Regions from separate parts of the Wandonia haliotis genome, predicted to be linked through region 2. Evidence: riboswitches for the same ligand, from Rfam matches in the RefSeq annotation. Region 2 holds a riboswitch; the other holds the start of a gene.

Region 1 (10,431 bases), on a different contig from region 2:
AAGCAATCAATTGTTCAAACTTGGCACGTGTCAACGTACGAACAAGGTGCTTCGGAACTCCGTCAACCGGCATAATGTACGGAAGATTGATTTCAGAAGATGTTGTTGAAGAAAGCTCAATTTTTGCTTTTTCCGCTGCTTCTTTCAATCGCTGAAGTGCCATTGGGTCTTTTCTAAGATCCAATCCTTCATCTTTTTGGAACTCTTCAGCCAACCAGTTGATAATCGCATCATCCACGTCATCTCCTCCAAGGTGCGTATCACCATCCGTAGAAAGTACTTCAAATACTCCGTCACCTAATTCAAGAATAGAAACGTCATGTGTACCTCCACCAAAGTCAAATACTACAATCTTCTGGTCAATTCCTTTTTTATCCAAACCGTACGCCAAAGCAGCTGCTGTCGGCTCGTTAATGATACGTTTCACTGTAAGCCCCGCAATCTCTCCGGCTTCTTTCGTAGCCTGACGTTGCGCATCGTTAAAGTATGCAGGAACTGTAATTACAGCCTCTGAAACTTCCTGACCTAAATAATCTTCAGCTGTTTTCTTCATTTTTTGAAGAATCATTGCTGATATTTCCTGAGGTGTATAAAGGCGATCATCAATTTTTACACGTGGTGTATTATTATCTCCTTTTACTACCTGATAAGGTACACGCGTTACTTCCGAACCTAAATTATCAAAAGTAGTCCCCATAAATCGCTTGATCGAATAGATCGTTTTCTGAGGGTTTGTAATGGCCTGACGTTTTGCAGGGTCTCCTACTTTACGCTCACCACCTTCCACGAAAGCAACAACCGACGGCGTAGTACGACGACCTTCTGCGTTCGTGATTACAACCGGCTCATTCCCTTCCATCACGGACACACATGAGTTGGTTGTTCCTAAGTCAATTCCAATTATCTTTCCCATAACTCAATTAATTTCATTTCAATTTAAACACATCTCTCTTTAGACAAGGATTGTGCCACCCGGGGTAAACTCCGGTTTTCTGACAGGTGTTCAGTACCACTACAAACAAATACTGCCGAAATGTCAGTTTCAGTAATCTACAACGGTGTTTTTATGACAAGTTTAGGGGAGGAAAACGAACTGTAGATACATAACGAAGATCTACTCAACCACTTTTTCTATTAAATCGGGTGCTTCTTTTTCACTTTCTCTCGATTCCATAAAAACCAAAAAGAGGATCAAGAGGATAAGAAAAATAAGTAAAAATAATTTCGGGTCTTTATAAAGTGGCTTTCGGGGTCGTTTTGTCAACCTATCATATTCGTGAGAAAGACGTGAAAAATCCTTATTCCGTTTTATTTGTTCGGAAGTCGGGTCCACTTTCTTTTTTGTTCTATTGACTTTTATCTCTCTCATCACTTTTTATTTCTCCTGTTGCATTTTTTCAATAATACGGTAAATCCGCATCTTTGCATTAGCCTCAGTAATATTGTAAATATCGGCAATTTCACGAAAAGAAAGCTCTTGAAAAAACCGTAGTTCAATCAGATCCAGTTGTTCCGGCTTCAGACGATTGAGCTTTTGTACCAACACCTCCTGATGATCCTTTCCTTTCTCATCACACTCCATTTCTTCCAGTAATGTAATGATATGCTTTTCCTCAACCTCAACTGTAAAATTCCTGCTGTTTTTCCGGAAATACATATTTACCTCATTCTGTGCGATACGGTATAACCAGGTTGAAAAAGGGAATCCCCGATCCTCATAGTTTCCTATCGCTCCCATCGCTTTAATAAATACTTGTTGCGTAATATCCGATGCATTTTCCTCATCACCACCCAGGCGTTTAAATACAAACCGAAACATTTGCTCAAAGTATTTTTCGTATAATAGCCCAAAGTGCTTATGGTTCTGCTGAGCCAGCAATATCATCTGCGCATCCGTCAGTTCTTCCTGTTTATATTTTTTCCGTTTAAATAGCACCCGGTCCTTTTGGTTTTGATTTGTACAAAGTAAATGTAACGTTTATGAAAAGTAACAGAAATAGGTTAACTATTTTTTGCTTCTGATGGCAACCTGAATATCTAAACGCACAAAATAACCGCTACATTTACAGAAATTAGTACACCAATACATTGTATAAGATCCGATGAAGCTAAATAAATATGAACATCAGAAACATTCTACTAATACTTCTCACATTTCTACTCGTCCAATCCTGTAATACAGAATCAAAGAAAGTTGCCCATAAAAACTGCTTGTGTTTTGAAAAGATAGACCCCGAAGAGAACGAATTAGAATTTCACTTTCAGATGAATAAATGCTTTTCGGAAACCGACTTCTTAACCGATCAAGTAATGGTTTTAAACAGAGAAGATTTTATAAATACAGTTATCGATGAATTACAATTAAGTTGCGGCAATTATAATCAACTGATGCAAAGATATGTTTCTTCAATGTCAGAATTAAAAACAAAATACTACTGCTCCCAATCCGAATGTAAAAAAGCCAAAAAGGGTGTTTATAAAATACTTGATTCATTCTATAATGAAATTAACTATACTATTGGTGATACACTTTTCCATCACAACTTAACTACGGGGATAATTGTAAAGGCGATACAAACCAAATTATCTCCTTGCCTAAGTGTGGCGGATCCATTCTATTCGAATGATGACAGGATTAACGCGTTAATGCAAGAACCTAATCGCTCTGTTTATACACGCATCCTTTCCGTAAAAGGTGATACTGTAATTCTAGAAGGTACGTTCCGCAATAACCGTACTTTAAGCAGGCAAATCTGGCTGAGAGAAAATCCATAATTATCCGAACATTTCTTCTACCAACTCTTCTGAGCATTCGGTAGCTGGGATACAATGCAGCTTTTTCTGATGAATGTATGCTACCTTGTCGCAATAGCGTGTTGCTAAATTTGGTTGATGGGTACTCAACAAGATAATCTTACCGCTATCAGCTAGTTTCCGGAGTTCTTTAAACATGCGTGATCGGTTTCCTACATCCAGAAAAGCCTCCGGTTCATCTAACAAAATTACCTCTGCATTCTGAAAAATTGCCCGGGCAACAAGCCCCATTTTTTGTTCTCCGTCACTTAATTCGGTAAAAATGGACGTTGCAAACTCCTGTAGGTAAAATATTTCAAGAACGCTGAGTGCCTCCTGTTTTTCTTCCTGAGAAGGAATGTCTAAAAAGTTTCGCGTAGAAGATCTTCCCGAAAGAATAACATCTAACAAAGTCACTCTACCAAATACGGGTTGCTTTACCGGAACGTATACCATTCCTGAAAACGGACGAAACGATTTTCCGAATTGCATTTTGCAACCAAAAAAGTCAATGTTACCTGTAATATCTTGTGTAAACCCACAAAGCCCCCTTAAGAAAGTAGATTTGCCTGATCCGTTCTTTCCTAACAAAGCTGTCATTGTCCCTTTTTTGAGCTGAAATTCAGAAATATGAAACAACTCCTTGCCACCAATAGCTACCCGAATATCATTCAGTTTCATCATATCCCTATTTGCTTTTTTGAAGAACGAATGATCACAAAAATAATTACAGGAGCACCGAACAGTGCGGTAATAGCATTTAGAGGTAATGGCAAACCGGCATTTCGTAAGATAAAGTCTGCCAATACGGCTATTAATGCTCCGCCAACAAACGAAGCAATTAACAGAACAAGATGGTGCACACTCTTAAAAAGCAGTCGGATCAGCTGAGGAACAGCAATTCCAATGAAACTAACAGGTCCACACTGTAAAGTAACCAGCGTAATAAGAATACCTAATGTCAAAACAATCATGAGCCGGCCTCTGGAAAGGGAAAATCCGGAAGCGATAACCTGTTGCTCTCCATACACCCATGCATTTAATAATTTCGGAAAATAAAAAATACCGAAAAGGATAACAGCTATCAACACCAAAGCATACCATCCGAATGTCTCATGAGAAACGGAAGAAAAACTCCCAAACCCCCACTCAACATAACGCCTTGTTTGCGCATCATTAGCCAGATTCAACAATAAATTGACAAAGGAAGAAGCAAAAAAACTAATCATCAGACCAATCACAAGAAGTGTTACACCCTTGATCCATTTGTTGAGGATAATCAGAACTACTAAAACACTAAAAGCACCAATTGCTCCCAGTGCATATTGCGAAAACAAACCTGTCCATTCAGCCACGAATCCCGTAGCCAGAATTCCGGCGGCTACACCGACAGATGCTCCGCTTGACACTCCCAAAACACCCGGCCCGGCAAGGGGATTTCGGAAGAAAGATTGAAGTACTAACCCTGAAAAAGCCAGTGCTCCTCCGCTTAATGCCGCATTTATGGTCCGCAATAACCGCTCTTCCATAATGTAACTCCAGGATGTATTTTCTACAACACCTCCCCACAGCAACGACCAGGCTTCCTGTAAAGGAATATTAGCATCACCCGAAAATAGGTTCAATCCGAAAAATACAATAAGAAGAAGAACGATCCCCCCAACTACTACTATGTCTTTTCTTGAAATAATGGTGTTTACCTAATAATTATGTACAACGACAAAACTACACAAATTTCCATTTGCCAAATTTACAATTACTGAATAGTACGTACAGGTTCATTCCGTTTTTACACTGCCCCCTCTTTTACCTCCCGGTTGTAGCGTCTCATTTCCTCCCACGTATACATCGACTTCTGAGGTGCGTTTTCTAACCTTTCCCGATAGAATTCGATGACAAGAGCAACCACGTCTTTTTCTGAAACAGAAGAACTCAATAGATTCCGCGTAAAAGGATGATCAAATCGTTGTTCTTTCGTAAACGAATTACTGTTCAGGCTAATAATAGGCGCCGTATCCGTAAACTTTTGTGACTGCCATGCATTTCCTGATTTCTCTAGCTCGTTCAGACGATCAATCAAATCTTCGGGTTGAATTCTGGGGAAACTCTTGCGCGTAGCTGTGTCAATCCAGGTTGTATATTTATACTCTAACTCATAGCGGTTGTCCGGATAGATACTAAGTACCATATCTGCAATTTCCGAATGGGCATACAATGCATAATAATGAACAGGTCGTGGTACATGAATAATCTGAATACGGACATCCTCAATCCACTCTCGATCGCCCTGATCTCCAATCAGCCGATAATCTTCCCGAACTCGATTGTATTCTTCTTCCCAATCTGCCTGATAAGCTTCCGGATTGATAAGTACATCTCCAAAATTTTCTAAGAACCAATCGTATTTATCCACACACATCTGCACCTCTTTTTGTTCGGTAAACTGGGCACCAAAGGGAGCATAAAACAATTCTTTTTCCTTTTTGTTGATCCAACAAACCAATTTAAAGGCTAAATCCGACTCAGGAAGGTGAGGGTTGTATTCCCGAAAATCTCCAATGAGTGCCATTTGCCTGAATACTTTTCCGAACGTTTTTACCGTTTCCGGATACACAAAACACCACACCCCTATAAACCCATCAATATCAAAATGATTGTTAGTAACCACAGGATATTGCAACTCAGGAATGTTCTGTTCTACAGCATTGATCACAATTTCAGCACTTGTATCTGCCTGTAGGTCGGGGTGAATATTTGCACCCCTCCAATGAGAAAGGCAAAATGCTTTCGGATGAAAACAATCCACGCCGACAATCTCAGGGTACTCACCAACTTCATTGAAAGGAATAAATCTTTTCATATTTCTGTCATTTTCAAAAAAAAGGGAGGCATTTTCACGCCTCCCTAAAAAGTATTCTTTTACAATCTCAGACGAATATGGAATAGGAAATGTGTTCCTGCCTGCGGATAATAATAATTTTCTGTTGTTCGTTCTCCACCGTAAATATAACTAAAGGTGTAGCCGTTATTCTCGTAAAGATTATTGAAGATGTTGTTCACCATAAATCCAAATGTCATTTCTTTAAAGAACACATCTCTCAAGGTATAGTTTACACGGAAGTTCGTTACAAAGTACCCGTCCAATTGTCGGTCTGTGTTAGATGTATTATCCAAGAACTGACGACCTACATATTTGTTAATAAACGAAATCTCCAAATCATCTACAGGAAGAACAGAAATTCGTGCTCCGGCAATAACATTCGGAGAAAAAGCGATGTCCGTATTTTTGTGTGTGATCACTTCCTGCGTTCCGTCATCGTAGTTATCTATATACTCCATAAATTCAGCAATTTTATTAAGACTAAATGCCGCATTAGCTGTGAAATGAAGATATTTGATCGGTTTGTATCCCAGTTCAATTTCCGTTCCCAAACGATAACTTTTATCGACATTTGAACGTGTATACCCACCCACATCATTGATCTGACCGGTAAGCACCAACTGATCTTTATAATACATGAAATATTCGTTGATATTCAACATCAACTTTTTGTAACGCATACGATAACCGAACTCAATATTATGTAATTGCTCCGGATTCGGACGGCTATCCGGTGTACTTTCTGTAAAGTCCTTACGCACCGGCTCCCGATTCGACATGGCATACGAAAGATACAGATTATGCTTTTCATTGAAATCATACATCAAACCTGCTTTCGGATTCAGAAAGTGATAATTCACCACTTGATCCGTCAGTGTCATTTCTTCATTAATCACAGCGTTTCCTTCAAATCGAAAATCAACAAAACGATATTGTACATCAGCGAAAGCAACTAACTTCTTCCATTGGTAGGTAGCTTTCAGATATGAATTCGCTTCTGATTTTACAGCAAGGTTATCATAGTATCTATCACGGATATCGCTTTGTGAAGCATAACGCGCCCAGATAATTTCTCCAAAGTGATCCCCTATGTATTGGTTTGCTCCCCCTCCCCAAACAAGGTTAAATCCTTTTTGATTCGTGTAGTTCAGTGAAAAAACACCACCATAAAAATGATTATCCAACCAACGGCGGCGAATCAGGTCTGTATTCACAACTGTATCACCCGCAACAATAACAGGTTGTAATCCATACGTATCAAAATCGTCATCTCTTCTGAATTGCTCATAATATCCTTTCCCCCGGGTATAATGACCCGACACATTCAAATTTAATTTGTTAGAGAAACGGTGTGAGAAGTGAAGTTGATAATGGGTTTGTTCATAATGATCAACTTCATTATCGTAGTATTTTTGTTCTCCGTTTTCATCAATATAGGCACCTGCGGAATTCATACGACGATGATCATTCAGGTCGTCCTGAAAAACACCGTTCCATGCCTGGTATGTTATTTCTTTTCCACCAAAGATATTGAAACGCAGGTTCGACTTCTTCCCGTGCCATGCGCCGGAAACATAAAACGATTTCAGATCAGAGGAAGCCCTGTCGATATATCCGTCAGAAGAGATCTTGGACAAGCGCGCATCCATACTGAACTTATTATTAATTAAGCCTGTCCCCGCTTTAATCGTATGCCTCCATGTATTGAACGATCCATACGCATTATCCAGTTCGGCGTATGCTTTCTCGTTCAACTCATTCGTTTGAAGATTGATACTTGCTCCAAAAGCTGCAGCTCCGTTCGTTGAAGTACCTACCCCTCTTTGCACCTGCAGATTGTCTACAGAAGAAGCAAAATCCGGCATGTTCACCCAAAATACACCATGTGACTCAGCGTCATTCACAGGAATACCATTGATCGTAACATTGGTTCGGGTCGGATCTGTACCACGAATCCGGACTCCCGTGTAGCCAACCCCTGCTCCTGCATCAGAAGTAACAACAGTTGACGGTGTTTCATCTAACAAATACGGTAAATCCTGTCCAAAATTACTTTTGTCTAGATCTTCTTTACTGATTTCGTTATAGGTTGTCGGAGTACGTTCATTAGCACGAACCGCTTCAACAATCACATCCCCTGTCATAAAAGAGGTCGGTTGGAGAGCAATGATCAATTCCTGATCTCCATCCTTAATTTCTATTGTTTTCTCAAAATTCTGATACCCCAGAAAACGTGCCTGAACGATATACGTTCCATTTTTAAGTCCCTGAATTTCGAAATCTCCGGAAGAACTGGTGTGAGTCCCTAAAAAAGATTCTTTGATTCCAACTTGCGCTCCGGTAAGCGGTTCTCCTTCTTCGTTCTGAACCTTTCCTTTAATGGAATGTTGCGCTTTGAGATGAATGGGAATGGCCATCATTGCCATCCCAATAAAAGCAAAAATACTTGTCTTCATGTTTAAAAAACATTTAACAAGAACAAGGGGCTAATTCTTGGGAATTAGTAAAAAATTAAAATGATAAAATTGTCACTCATTTCCCTTCGCCGGCATGATCCGGATCAGGTTCAATGGGTATAATCTCAGCCTGTCAATAGACAGACACCCCTTAGAGACGCCGCAAAGGTATAACAAGCATTCGGATTTATCAAAGAGGAAATGCTCAATCTTTATTTGAGCAGGTTACAGAAAGCTATCAAGATGCTGATTATATTATTGTTACTATCAGTTCTTAATCTATTAATACAAATTGAAACCAGTACCGTTGCAACATCTCAAATTGACAGAACTTATCCATCAAAAGAATATCCAGAATATCTGCCTTTCATCAGAGTTGTCGTCGAACAATCTCTTCTAAACCATCTATAAAACGTGGATGATCATTGGAACTCGGGACCAGTTGCACTTTTTCACCACCGTGTTCTTCAAAAATCTCCTGGTATTCGTCTCCTATTTCGATTAGTGTTTCCAAACAATCTGCAACAAAAGCAGGACTAAAAACCAGTAATTTTTTAGCCCCTTTTTTAGCCCGTTCTTCCACTACATCATCCGAGAAAGGACGCAACCATTTTTTATCCAATCGCGATTGAAAACAGACCGTATACTTTTCTTCAGGTATTCCCAGCTTTTCAGCTATTAGCCGTGTTGTAGCATAACTTGTTGCCTTATAACAAAACTTATTTTTCTGATTGATTTCTGTTTCACAGGGCTGATCTTCGCACAAATCCGTATCCTCATACACCTTATCCACCTGACGTTCAGGCAAACCATGATACGAAAATAAAATGTGATCATAATCTTCCAGATTAAACAACTTTGCCCGCTCGACAATAGAAGCTATGTACCCTTCATTATCCCAAAACTGTCCGACAATTTTCACCTCCGGAATCACCCACCATTTTCGGATAATTCGCATAGCTTTTTCAACGGCTGAACCGGAAGTAGCGCTCGCATATTGCGGAAACAGGGGGAGAATAACAATACGATCGTAGTTTGCTTTTCGCATTCTCTCAAGCACTTTATCCATAGATGGATTCTGATAACGCATGGCGACCTCAAAAGTGACCTGCTCACCTTCAAAACGTTTTTCCAGTGCTTTACACAAATTATCGGTATGAGTTATCAATGGGGAAACACCTTCTCCAAGCTTCCATAACTCCTGATAAATCTTTGCCGATTTTGGAGCGCGAAACGGAACGATGATACCGTTAACAAGTAGCTTTCGGGGCAACCAGGGAATATCAATAACCCGAGGATCATTTAAAAACTCACGTAAATACCTCCTTACATCACCCACTTTGGGGCTGTCAGGAGTTCCCAACTGAATCAAAAGCACACCTGTTCTTTTCATAATCGCAAAAATACTAAGGAAACAACAAAGAGGAGTCCTTTTGGTTTAGCAAAAATGTAGATTCCTTAAATTCTATTTCAAAATCCCAAAATCTATCCCTAACTGCTCCTTTGCTTTTCGGTTCACTATTATTTTCGGATTCTCTATCTGAACATCAGAAAATTCGGGTAGTTCCAAGGCTAGAAGTTCAGCCTGTTTTGTATAATACTCCTTTCTTGAAGGATGCCCGCTGGAGCAAATATTAAATACTTCATTGGTCAACTCTTCATCGATAACTTTCTGAAAAGCAGTCAGCACATCCTCCCGATCGACAAGGTTTACCGGAGAAAGCGCATTAGGCAGTTCTTTCTTACCTGCTAAAAAACGTCCCGGCTGCCGATCTCCGCCAATCAGTCCTGCTAATCTTAAAACGACTAGTTTTTTACCAAAAAGTCTTCGCAATCCCTCTTCGTACCTAAGTTGAATCAAGCCACTCCCTTCCGGCGTGTATTCATTTGTTTCATCCACCATTCCCATTCCATCCGGATAAACAGATGTCGAAGACGCCAACACTACTTGTTGCAGCGATTGAAAATTAACATTCTCAGAAATCCATTGTATATGTTTTTCATAAGCTGTTCCGCTCATCGTTCTTGACTTCAAAGGATACGCGATTACCAACACTTCAGGATTAGTACTTTTCAATTTACGGACAGCACTCTCCGATAAGGAAGCTCCCACTTCCACTATCAGAGGAATGATTCCTTTATCTTCAAGTAAGGAGAGCTGACTTTGACGTCTTACCGACCCTATAACTTCATATCCATTCCTGACAAGCCGCTCCCCCAAAGGAAGACCTAACCAGCCACACCCCAAAATCAAAACGGTTTTCATTCTAAGACAGCTTCTACATGATTAACAATAAAATC
Region 2 (10,431 bases):
CTCTCGCCTGTATATTGACGGTGTACTTCAGGGTACTATGATTCAGTCACTAAGTTTTCAATCAACTGACAAATATAGCCTGGGACAGGAATTTGATCCTCCAGGATATACTCCTTCGGACTTCTTTAAAGGAAGTATTGATGAATGCAGAATCTGGGACAACGCTATAAGTTCTACGCAGATCTCCGACCTTATGCATACAGAAATTCTTCCTACACACACTGGTCTTTTTGCTTATTTCCAGTGCAATCAGGGTACCCCCGGAGGAAACAACACCAGTGAAACACAACTTATCAATGCGGTTGACATAAGTTCGTCAGGTACTCTTCACAATTTTTCATTAACCGGTAGCTCTTCCAACTTTATTGAAGGTTCTTGCTGCGTCTCGAACTACACTGAAGCCCCAAGAAATGCACTACACTTTGATGGTGTAAATGATTATGTTGATATTACAGCGCCTCTTGCTTCTTTTATGACAGGAAGAACTGAATTTTCTTTCGAAACATGGATAAAACCGGACGCTGTCCAAAACAATCCTTACGGGATGATCTTCTCTGCCAATAGTAATACCAATCAATTACATCGCTTTGTATTACGTTTATCAGGAGCTGGTGATGCTGTAACAAACTCTGTTACATTAAATATCCCTTGGAGTGGTTCTTCTTATAAGCTGACGGGAACAACCAATGTAATGGATGGAGAATGTCACCATATAGCATGGACTTATAATAATGACACCTCTCGTTTGTACATCGACGGAGTTCTACAGGGAAGTATGATTCGGTCATTAAGTTTTCAATCAACTGACAAATATAGCCTGGGACAGGAATTTGATCCTCCAGGATATACTCCTTCGGACTTCTTTAAAGGAAGTATTGATGAATGCAGAATCTGGGACAACGCCATAAGTTCTACGCAGATCTCTAATCTGATGAATACGGAAATCTCACCTACCTATAGTGGTTTATTTGCCTACTTCCAATGTAATCAAGGTATTCCAGGAGGTAATAACTCAACTGAAACACACTTAATCAACTCTGTAAATGCTCATCAGTCGGGGACATTAACTAACTTTACTCTAGCAGGTAGTTCTTCCAACTTTATTGATCCGAATTGTTGTATTTCATCCATAACAAGCTCCAAAAATGCTCTACACTTTGATGGAGTTAATGACTATGTAGATCTTACTTCTTCTATTTCATACTTTATGACAGGACGAACAGAGTTTTCATTCGAAGTATGGATTAAACCAGACCTTCCACAAACAGCACCTTATGGAATGATTTTTTCTGCCAACAGTGATTCTGAATCAGAGTTATTGCACCGTTTTGTTTTACGACTTTCCGGAGATGAAGATATTGTCAGCAACTCTGTTGTTCTTAATATTCCTTCTGGCGGATTTTTCCACAAATTAACCGGAACCACCAATGTAATGGATGGGAAATGTCATCATGTAGCATGGACATATAACAATGGTACTTCACGTTTGTATATCGATGGTATTCTGCAAGGTACAATGAACAGGACTCTTGTTTTTGAATTGACAGACCGATTCAGTCTTGGACAAGAATTTGATCCTCCTGGCTTCACTCCTTCCGATTTCTTCAAAGGCAGTATGGATGAATGCAGAATTTGGGATCATGAAATCAGCTCTACACAAATTACTAGTTTCATGAATATGGAAATTTCTCCTGCCAGCTCCGGTCTTGAAGCATACTTCCAATTCAACCAGGGAATTTCAGGAGGAAACAATAGTGGCGAAACATCGTTAAATAACACGGTTAATCCTAGTCAATCCGGGACACTTCATAATTTCGGTTTAATAGGTAGCACCTCAAATTTTGTTCAGGTTATGTGTAAAATTGTTTCCAAGAGTGCTTTAGCAGAAACACAAATGAACACATTAAACTCTGTAGATGCGTCATTATATCCTAATCCGGCAGACAACTTTTTCTATATCAGTTTACCTGAAAAAGAGCTGGCTCAAATTCAGGTACTAAATAGCTCCGGTCAGATTTTACTCAAGCAAGAGTTTAATTTCGATCACGACAGTAAAAGAATTGAGACCGAAAATCTGATCAATGGTATTTATTTTGTCCGAATTTATCTGAAAAACTCAAATCAACTTCTTGTAAAAAAACTGGTTGTTAATCATTAATTTTTTTCAATAAGTAAGAATAGAAGCCAAAAACGGGGGAATACTTCCCCCGTTTTTTTGTCTCTTTTTACACCAGTATTTTCTTGGTTGATTCCATTTTTCTTATTTCCTTTGACGCTAAATTCATTTTCCTGATACTCTGTATCCAACAAACAAACTTGCTATGAAATTCTTTCTGATTTTATTATCAACGGTATTTTGCTTTCTATCAACAAGCTATTCTCAGAATACAGCACTGCACTTTGACGGAACTGATGATTATGTCGATCTGACCTCCATTGCCTCCTTTATGCAAGGGCGGGATGAATTTTCTTTCGAAATCTGGATAAAACCTGATGTTGCTCAGGCATCGGATTACGGAATGATTTTTTCCGGTAACAGCAATAATGTCGGAAACCAACTACATCGTTTCGTTTTACGGCTTTCCGGACCGGAAGATTTTACCAGTAATTCCGTTACTCTCAATATTCCTTCTGGAGGTTCCTACTATAAAATAGTTGGATCAACAGATGTATTTGATGGAAAATGTCACCACATAGCATGGACATATAACAACGGATTATCCAAACTCTATATAGATGGTAATCTTCAGGGAAGTACGGTAAAACTTTTAGCTTTTGAAGCTACCGATCGTTTTAGTCTCGGTCAGGAATATGACCCTCCCGGATATACTCCTACTGATTTTTTCAAAGGGAAGCTTGAAGAATGCAGAATTTGGGACAGAGAAGTCAGTCCTTCACACTTAACAGAATTTATGCATACAGAAATTCCCTCTTATCAAAACGGACTACTCGCGTACTATCGATTTAATCAAGGAATTGCAGGAGGAGACAATTCAAATGAAACAACCTTAATCAATGAAGTTACAGGAGGACAGTCAGGACTACTTAAGAACTTTTCTTTAACGGGTTCCTCTTCTAATTTTATTACAGCCAATTGTGTAACTCTACTAGCTCTAGATCAGATCAGTGATGTCAAACAACAAAAAATAGAATATAGTATTTACCCCAATCCTACAGCAGAAAAGTTCTTCTTCATTAATGTATCAACAGAAGATCTGGTGCAGGTAGAGCTAATAAACTACTTAGGTCAGGTTGTTCTTAAACAGGAAATCGTATTCAGTAATTCTAGTCACAGAATCACAACAGAAAATATAACTCCAGGCATTTACCTTATTAGAATAAATTTAAAAAACGCTGCAACTACGTTCACCAATAGGCTGGTTATTATTAACTAATACTAGAATAATCACAAAATATTTTTGCTTTTCACAATTATAATATTCATATTTGGAGGACTGAATTTGAAGCAATTCACAATAAGGATTATTCCGTTGTGAAAACATTTGGGTTGCTCCTTGTCCATAATCAGGGAGCATTTTTTATTCCCGAATGTTGTCTATTCCACATCAAAAAGTAACGATCCGACATATAAAAGCATCTGATTCATACGCTACAGGGTATTTTTGTGGTTTCCATTCTGAATTAGCTATATTTGTATGCGCTTTGGGGGTATTCTGAAAAGAATTGAGAGAGTCCCTTTGAACCTGATGCGGCTCACACCGACGTAGGGAAAAGCAAACGACATCTTTACGGATGTGTTTTCTTTTGTTTTCAGATTTCCTAAAGCATTTTATGTAAAAACAATGACAATGGAAAAAATTCTCTGGAAACACATTCAAACGTTAAAAGCAACCGCTCCTCTTGTACACAATATCACGAATTATGTAGTCATGAATACTACGGCAAATGCACTTCTTGCCGCGGGAGCTTCTCCGGTTATGGCGCATGCCAAGTCGGAGGTACAGGATATGGCAGCACTTGCACATTCGTTAGTTATCAATATCGGAACACTAGACGAATACTGGTCAGAAGCTATGCTTATGGCCGCAGAAGCGGCACATACGCAAGGGAAACCCTGGATACTGGACCCTGTTGGTGCGGGAGCCACACCTTTTAGAGACACTGTGTTACAACAACTCCTGCAATTCCGCCCAACGGTTATCCGTGGAAACGCTTCTGAAATTATTGCGTTGGCAAAGGCAAATTCTACCCGAACCAAAGGAGTCGACAGCACAGCTGAAAGCAATGAAGCAGTAGCTGCTGCAATGACGATTGTCAAACACTCCCCATCCATCGTTTGTATTTCCGGTGCTACGGATATCATTACGGACGGTTCACAAACGATTTTGATCCGTAACGGTCACCCACTGATGACCAAAGTGACCGGGCTGGGGTGCACTGCATCTGCGTTAATCGGAGCATTCATCGGAATAACAGCAGATAAAACAGAAGCAACAGCAGCTGCGATGGCGCTTATCGGAATAGCCGGAGAACTGGCAGAACAACAGTCCAAAGGACCGGGAAGTTTGCAGCAACACCTCATCGATAAGTTGTATAATCTTACCGAAGAAGAGTTTTATTCCCGGATCAAAATTGAAAAGCAGTGATTCCGCTCAGGCAGTTTCCCTATCAGTTGTATCTCGTTATCTCGGAAGCAGATTGTAATGGGCGAAATTTTCTGCACGTAGCTGAACAGGCTATTCTGGGAGGTGTGGACCTGATCCAGTTACGAGAAAAAAACTGTTCTCAGGAAGTCTTCCTTAAAAAAGCACTCCAACTCCGGGAGCTGACAGAAAAATACGCTGTCCCCCTGCTTATCAATGACAATGCCTCCGTTGCTATGCAGGCAGACGCTGCCGGAATACACGTAGGAAATACTGATACGCCTCCTACAGTAATCCGGGAACAATGGCAGGATCGTACAAAACTTGTCGGTTACTCCATTGAATACCTGGATCAATTGCAGAACGAACAGGTTACCGCCTCGGATTATCTGGGCATTAGTCCCGTATTTAGTACGCCTACTAAAACGGATACTGTTACGGAATGGGGACTCAAAGGCATTGCATCCATACGACAATTGACTGAAAAACCATTAGTCGCTATCGGCAATATACATGCGGGTAATGCCCGGGAGGTTATACAGGCAGGCGCTGACTGTATTGCCGTCGTATCAGCTATCTGCAGTGCTCACGATCCTCAAAAAGCGGCGTACACGTTAAAAAATGAACTTGTAAAATGAAAACATACAGATATCCTTCCGTCCTGACCATTGCCGGATTTGACGGTAGCGGAGGAGCCGGCATACAAGCCGATATGAAAACAATTTCGGCGTTAGGTTGCTATGCAACTTCTGTACTAACTGCGCTCCCGGTTCAAAACACCACAGGAGTACGAAAAATTTATCCCATCCCTGTTGAGGCTGTTTCCGATCAGATCGAAGCAATCCTTGACGATGTGTTTCCCGATGCAATTAAAATAGGCATGGTACATACTCCCGAACTCGTCGAAACGATAGTAAAGACACTGGGGAAGTATAAAAAAGTACCGATTGTCTTTGATCCTGTTATGGTCGCCACCAGCGGTCATCGTTTGATTGAAGAAGAAACCATCTCCACTATTGTTCAGCAGTTGTTTCCAGTCGCTTCTGTTATTACTCCTAATATGGATGAAGCGGCTATTCTAGCCGGAATGGAAGTAAAAACACTGGACGAAATGCGAACCGCAGGAGAACGAATCAAAACCCTGGGTTGTAACAGCATCCTGTTGAAAGGTGGTCATCAAGAAACCCAGACGATCACTTCTCTTTTTCTGGATCAGGATCATAACTTCCATGCGTTTCATGCGGAAAAGTTTGCTACGCAAAACACACACGGATCAGGCTGCACGCTTTCTTCTGCTATTGCTTCTTATATCGCACAGGAAAAAGATCTTTACTCCTCTGTAGAGCTGGCACAGAACTATGTCTATGAAGCCATCAAACACGGAAGGGATGTACAAACCGGTAAGGGCAATGGTCCCCTGAATCACTTTTTTAACCCTCAAAAACTAATTAAACATGAATTGGTCTGAAAACGCATGGAAAACAATCGAAGAGAAATACGCATCTATTCTGAAGATGCCATTTATCACCGAATTGACAAACGGGAGTCTTCCTAAAGAGAAATTTCGTTTTTATATGGCGCAGGACTCTCTTTATCTGGAACACTTTGGAAGAACACTGGCACTCATTGGAGCAAAAGCTTTTGCTATTGAGGAAGCCCTGACTTATATCCGCTTCGGAGAGTCAGCAATTGTTGTGGAAAACGCACTTCATGAATCCTATTTTGAGGATTTTGCTGTAACAGACCGGGGCACCTTACAGCCTGTGTGTCATCATTATGTTCATTTTTTGAAAAGTACCGCAGCCTTTGAACCCGTGGAGGTAGCCATGGCCGCAACTCTTCCCTGTTTCTGGATTTACAAGAAGGTAGGCGATCACATTCTCAGCCAGGAACAAAAAACAGGAAACCCCTACCAACGCTGGATTGATACCTATGGCGGCGAAGAGTTTGCTGCGTCCGTTCAAAATGCGATTCGAATTTGTGATATCGCAGCTGAAAATACGACTCCTGAAATCCGGAAAAGAATGACGGAGGCTTTTGTCACTGCTTCACGTATGGAATACTATTTCTGGGAAGCAGCTTATGAGCTTACGCAATGGAAGTGATACTTTCTAAACACCTGTTTGAATACACTGAAAGACTCATACTACTACAAAAAACAATTAGTAATGACTAGTCCTAAATAACCGATACAGGTTTTAGACTAAAATAAACAATAATTATATCCCAGCAAGCAAACACATATTTGCTGGGATATTTGTTTTTATTCTGATTTCCTGATGCTGATGCATCTGTTTTGGAGTTTTCATAAAACAAGAGTAATAAGGTCTACAAGTGTTATATATTCTAATACCACACTCTACTTCCTGGACAACTCCCAATTTAAAGGATAGAGAATAATCCTTCTGCGTTCGTTTTACATAATCTGATCCTTGGTCTTCTTTCATAACGATTCTTTTGTGTATCGATATTTCAGGACTAGACATAATAATACAAAAAAAGGAGGAAGCTTACTTTACTCCCTCCTTTTACATTGTGGATATAATATTATTCTTTTACAAGCTTAAAGCTTTCTGTTATTCCGTCATCATAAGTTACTACAGCCATAAAAAGACCAGAACTAATATGACTTAGATCAAGAAGAACATCATCGTTTTCAGCTCCCGATTTCGGTTCAAATTCTGCAACAAGCCTTCCTTGATTATCAAAAATAAAAACTGAAGACATTCCTTTGCTACTTTTTATAGAAAGCGATCCTACCACAGGGTTTGGGAAAAGGATTGTCTCACCTTCAATAACAACATCTTCTATTGAAGTTCCTAATGTACTTTTTGATAATACCGGGTTACAAACTTCCCACCATCCACTAGTTCCTTGAAACTGGTTATTCAACCAAACATGGTTTCGAACTGACAAATTACCATAATCATAAAAACACGAAATATCTGAATTGCTACCATTAGAGTTGAAGTCACCTGAAACTATTCTGTCTGTAATTTTAGTAGCATCATATTGACTTGAATACCAAATTCCATTTGGCCCAGAATAATTTAAGTTACTCCCATTTGCCGACCATCTATGAGCTCTTGTTGTAGCACTTCCATAATCATAAAGAGCTACAACATCAGATTCAAATCCATCTAAATTAAAATCTCCACTCACTAAACGGTTTGTTATTTTCAATGCACTGTAATTATTAGATGTCCAAACACCTCCTGTTCCCCCCTGCATCGATAATGATGATCCATTCGACAACCACATATGAGCCGTTGTAACAAAATTACCATAATCATAAAAAGCTATAATATCTGATTTATAACCATCTTTATTGAAGTCTCCTGAAACTACTCTACCAGAAATTTTGGTCGCATCATACTGATTAGAAGACCACCATCCTGTCGATGTCCCCTGTGAAACAAAAGCACTTCCTGTAGACAGCCAGACATGCGCTCTGGTCGTGAAGTTACCATAATCATAGAATCCCATCAGATCATCAACATATCCATCATGGTCAAAATCTCCAGCAACAAAAGCTACTAATTTAGTAGCATCATAGCTTCCTCCGTACCACCATCCTGCGCTTCCATGAAACGTAAATGAGTTACCATTTGATGTCCAAACGTGAATTCTTGTCATAAAGTTACCATAGTCATAAATAGCCGCAATATCATCTTCATATCCATCTCGATCAAAATCTCCGGAAACGACATGAAGTAACTGCCCTGCCTCATAATCATCTGATTTCCACCAACCGTCATTTCCTTCATAACTCAAGTAACCATCGGTCTCCCCATTCCAAACATGCAAAGCAGTAGAAAACTTACTATACCTGTAGAATGCCGCCAAATTATCTTTCTTTCCATTTCGATTGAAGTCTCCTGATACAACTCGACCACTGATGTTATCCGCACCATAAGGACTAATAATCCCCGTCAGGTTAACAGTAAGTGAGTTTGACCATGAAACATAGTAATCATTAATGGTAAGTTTCACCTTATATTCTCCCGGTTGATTTAAATGGCTATGAGGAATTGTGTACGCATTAGCAGTACCAGAAGAAGTTTTGTGTATTTGAACATTATTTCTGTACCATGTCCATTCATATGTAGTATTCGCTGGTTGTACTGGATCTGTTAAAGCTGTAGAAACAGTTAAGTGAATACTGCTTATAAAACAATTCGAAGCATTTATTAAAGAACTTGAATGTTGTCCGTTATACGATCCATTTAAAAAAACATGCTGAGAAAACAAAAAGCCTGTTAGAAAAAAGGTTAAGAATAGTGTTAAAGTTTTTTTCATGTGTATATTTTTTTTGCAAAAATAGAATATTATAAATTAGTTCGAAGCCCTAAATACATCTAAAAAAACAAAGAAAACATACAGGACTCAGAACAAGATAATTATAAACTACTCTACCGAAAAAAATCATGTCGAACACAAAAAAATTGCAACTTTATTAGGCTTCTCTTATTTCGTCCAGTTCATTCTTTCACTTCTACGGAAATCATTAGCTCAAGGTTTTGCGCATATCCGGTCGTAATTTCGATGGATTTTACGGTATGCCCCATGAAGTCGGATGTATCGAGCGTGGCTTTAAACCGGACGGTTTCACCGGGTGAGAATTCACGATCAAATTCAGGGACAGCGATACAGTTACATGGAATTGTTACAGCCGTAATTTTAACCGGAACAGACGTTTGGTTACGGATACTGAATTCCACTTCAATTTTTTCTCCCGGTTTTCTTACCCCTGCATCTATTATACGTTTTTCAGCCGTCAATGCCTGTATCAGACTGTCCTCTTCGACGATAAATGTTACGCTTTGTATTTCAATCTTTCGCTCCATCGCAGCCGCTCTTGAATACACGGAGTTTTTCTTATCGTTTGGATTATCACTGATCAACTGATCCGCTACATATTCTCCAAAAGGAATTTCTGTAAACACCAATCGTCCTCCGTTTTCCGCTGTATTTTTCATAAACGGAGCAAAAACACCTCCCTCATACGCCCGGAGATAATTTACCAGTGAAGCTATCCGACGCTTGGTTAAGTTCACATTGTAATCTGTTTTTGCCAGAGGCGAAGCAAATCCTTTCACCTGAACATTAATCTTTGCTCCTTTCTGTAATTCCTTGAGTAATAAATCACGGAACAGCTGTAAATCTCTTACGCCCTGATCAACATATTCAATAAAGAAATCTTCGATATCCTCTTCTGCATCACGCGCTCTTTCCGACCCAAGTCCTTTGGCGTACTCTTTCTGATACGTAGGAAGCATTTGCGTATAGTCATTGTACGAATCAATATAATTCACGGTAGTCGTCGTATCCCAGGACCTTGGATTTGGAATATCATTGTGAAAATATAACGTAACAGGAAGTCGTGCATTTAATTCCTCCAGCGTTTCTTCGGGAATCTCTATTTCCGGTTCGGGTGTAGGGTATAATTTAAAAATATCGGAACAACAAGTAGGATTCTTCGAAAATAAAGATCCTATCCGGTTACTGGAGACATAGGCTGTGTCTCCATACGTGAAATAATACAAGTCGTTCGCCGGGCTGTTTACCGGCACACCAAGATTCTTCGGTTTGCTAAACTCATTATTCTCAAATCGTGCCTCGAACACGTCAAAACCTCCATATCCTTCATGAAAATCGCTCGAAAAATACAATACTTTATTTTCTCTGTCGAAATAGGGGGTTACTTCATTCCCCATTGTATTAATCGATTTAAAATTCTTTACCTTTCCATACTGATTCCCGTTTTTAATCACACTGAAGTAAATATCCATTCCTCCTTTTGAATCCTCTCGATTTGAAGCGAAGA

What was found. A riboswitch is a leader RNA that binds a small molecule or an ion and turns the genes downstream of it on or off. The one in region 2 is predicted to bind thiamine pyrophosphate.
Region 1: linked by a shared signal. The riboswitch ahead of ABDZ97_RS16070 (TonB-dependent receptor) and the one ahead of thiM (hydroxyethylthiazole kinase) in region 2 are both predicted to bind thiamine pyrophosphate.

Annotation. Positions count from the first base shown of each region.
Region 1 covers NZ_BAAAFH010000022.1:748,552-758,982, forward strand. The annotation lists gene dnaK (molecular chaperone DnaK) at 1-913, opposite strand, end outside; gene ABDZ97_RS16040 (hypothetical protein) at 1,115-1,369, opposite strand; gene ABDZ97_RS16045 (RNA polymerase sigma factor) at 1,376-1,936, opposite strand; gene ABDZ97_RS16050 (hypothetical protein) at 2,266-2,775, shown strand; gene ABDZ97_RS16055 (ABC transporter ATP-binding protein) at 2,776-3,477, opposite strand; gene ABDZ97_RS16060 (FecCD family ABC transporter permease) at 3,474-4,484, opposite strand; gene ABDZ97_RS16065 (DUF6687 family protein) at 4,583-5,653, opposite strand; gene ABDZ97_RS16070 (TonB-dependent receptor) at 5,713-8,130, opposite strand; TPP riboswitch at 8,194-8,292, opposite strand; gene hemH (ferrochelatase) at 8,501-9,523, opposite strand; gene ABDZ97_RS16080 (Rossmann-fold NAD(P)-binding domain-containing protein) at 9,596-10,396, opposite strand; gene ABDZ97_RS16085 (AAA family ATPase) at 10,393-10,431, opposite strand, start outside.
Region 2 covers NZ_BAAAFH010000003.1:1,013,544-1,023,974, reverse strand. The annotation lists gene ABDZ97_RS05150 (T9SS type A sorting domain-containing protein) at 1-2,158, shown strand, start outside; gene ABDZ97_RS05145 (hypothetical protein) at 2,155-2,310, opposite strand; gene ABDZ97_RS05140 (LamG-like jellyroll fold domain-containing protein) at 2,322-3,395, shown strand; TPP riboswitch at 3,656-3,748, shown strand; gene thiM (hydroxyethylthiazole kinase) at 3,804-4,607, shown strand; gene thiE (thiamine phosphate synthase) at 4,604-5,242, shown strand; gene thiD (bifunctional hydroxymethylpyrimidine kinase/phosphomethylpyrimidine kinase) at 5,239-6,072, shown strand; gene ABDZ97_RS05120 (TenA family protein) at 6,059-6,709, shown strand; gene ABDZ97_RS05115 (T9SS type A sorting domain-containing protein) at 7,152-8,903, opposite strand; gene ABDZ97_RS05110 (DUF1573 domain-containing protein) at 9,086-10,431, opposite strand, start outside.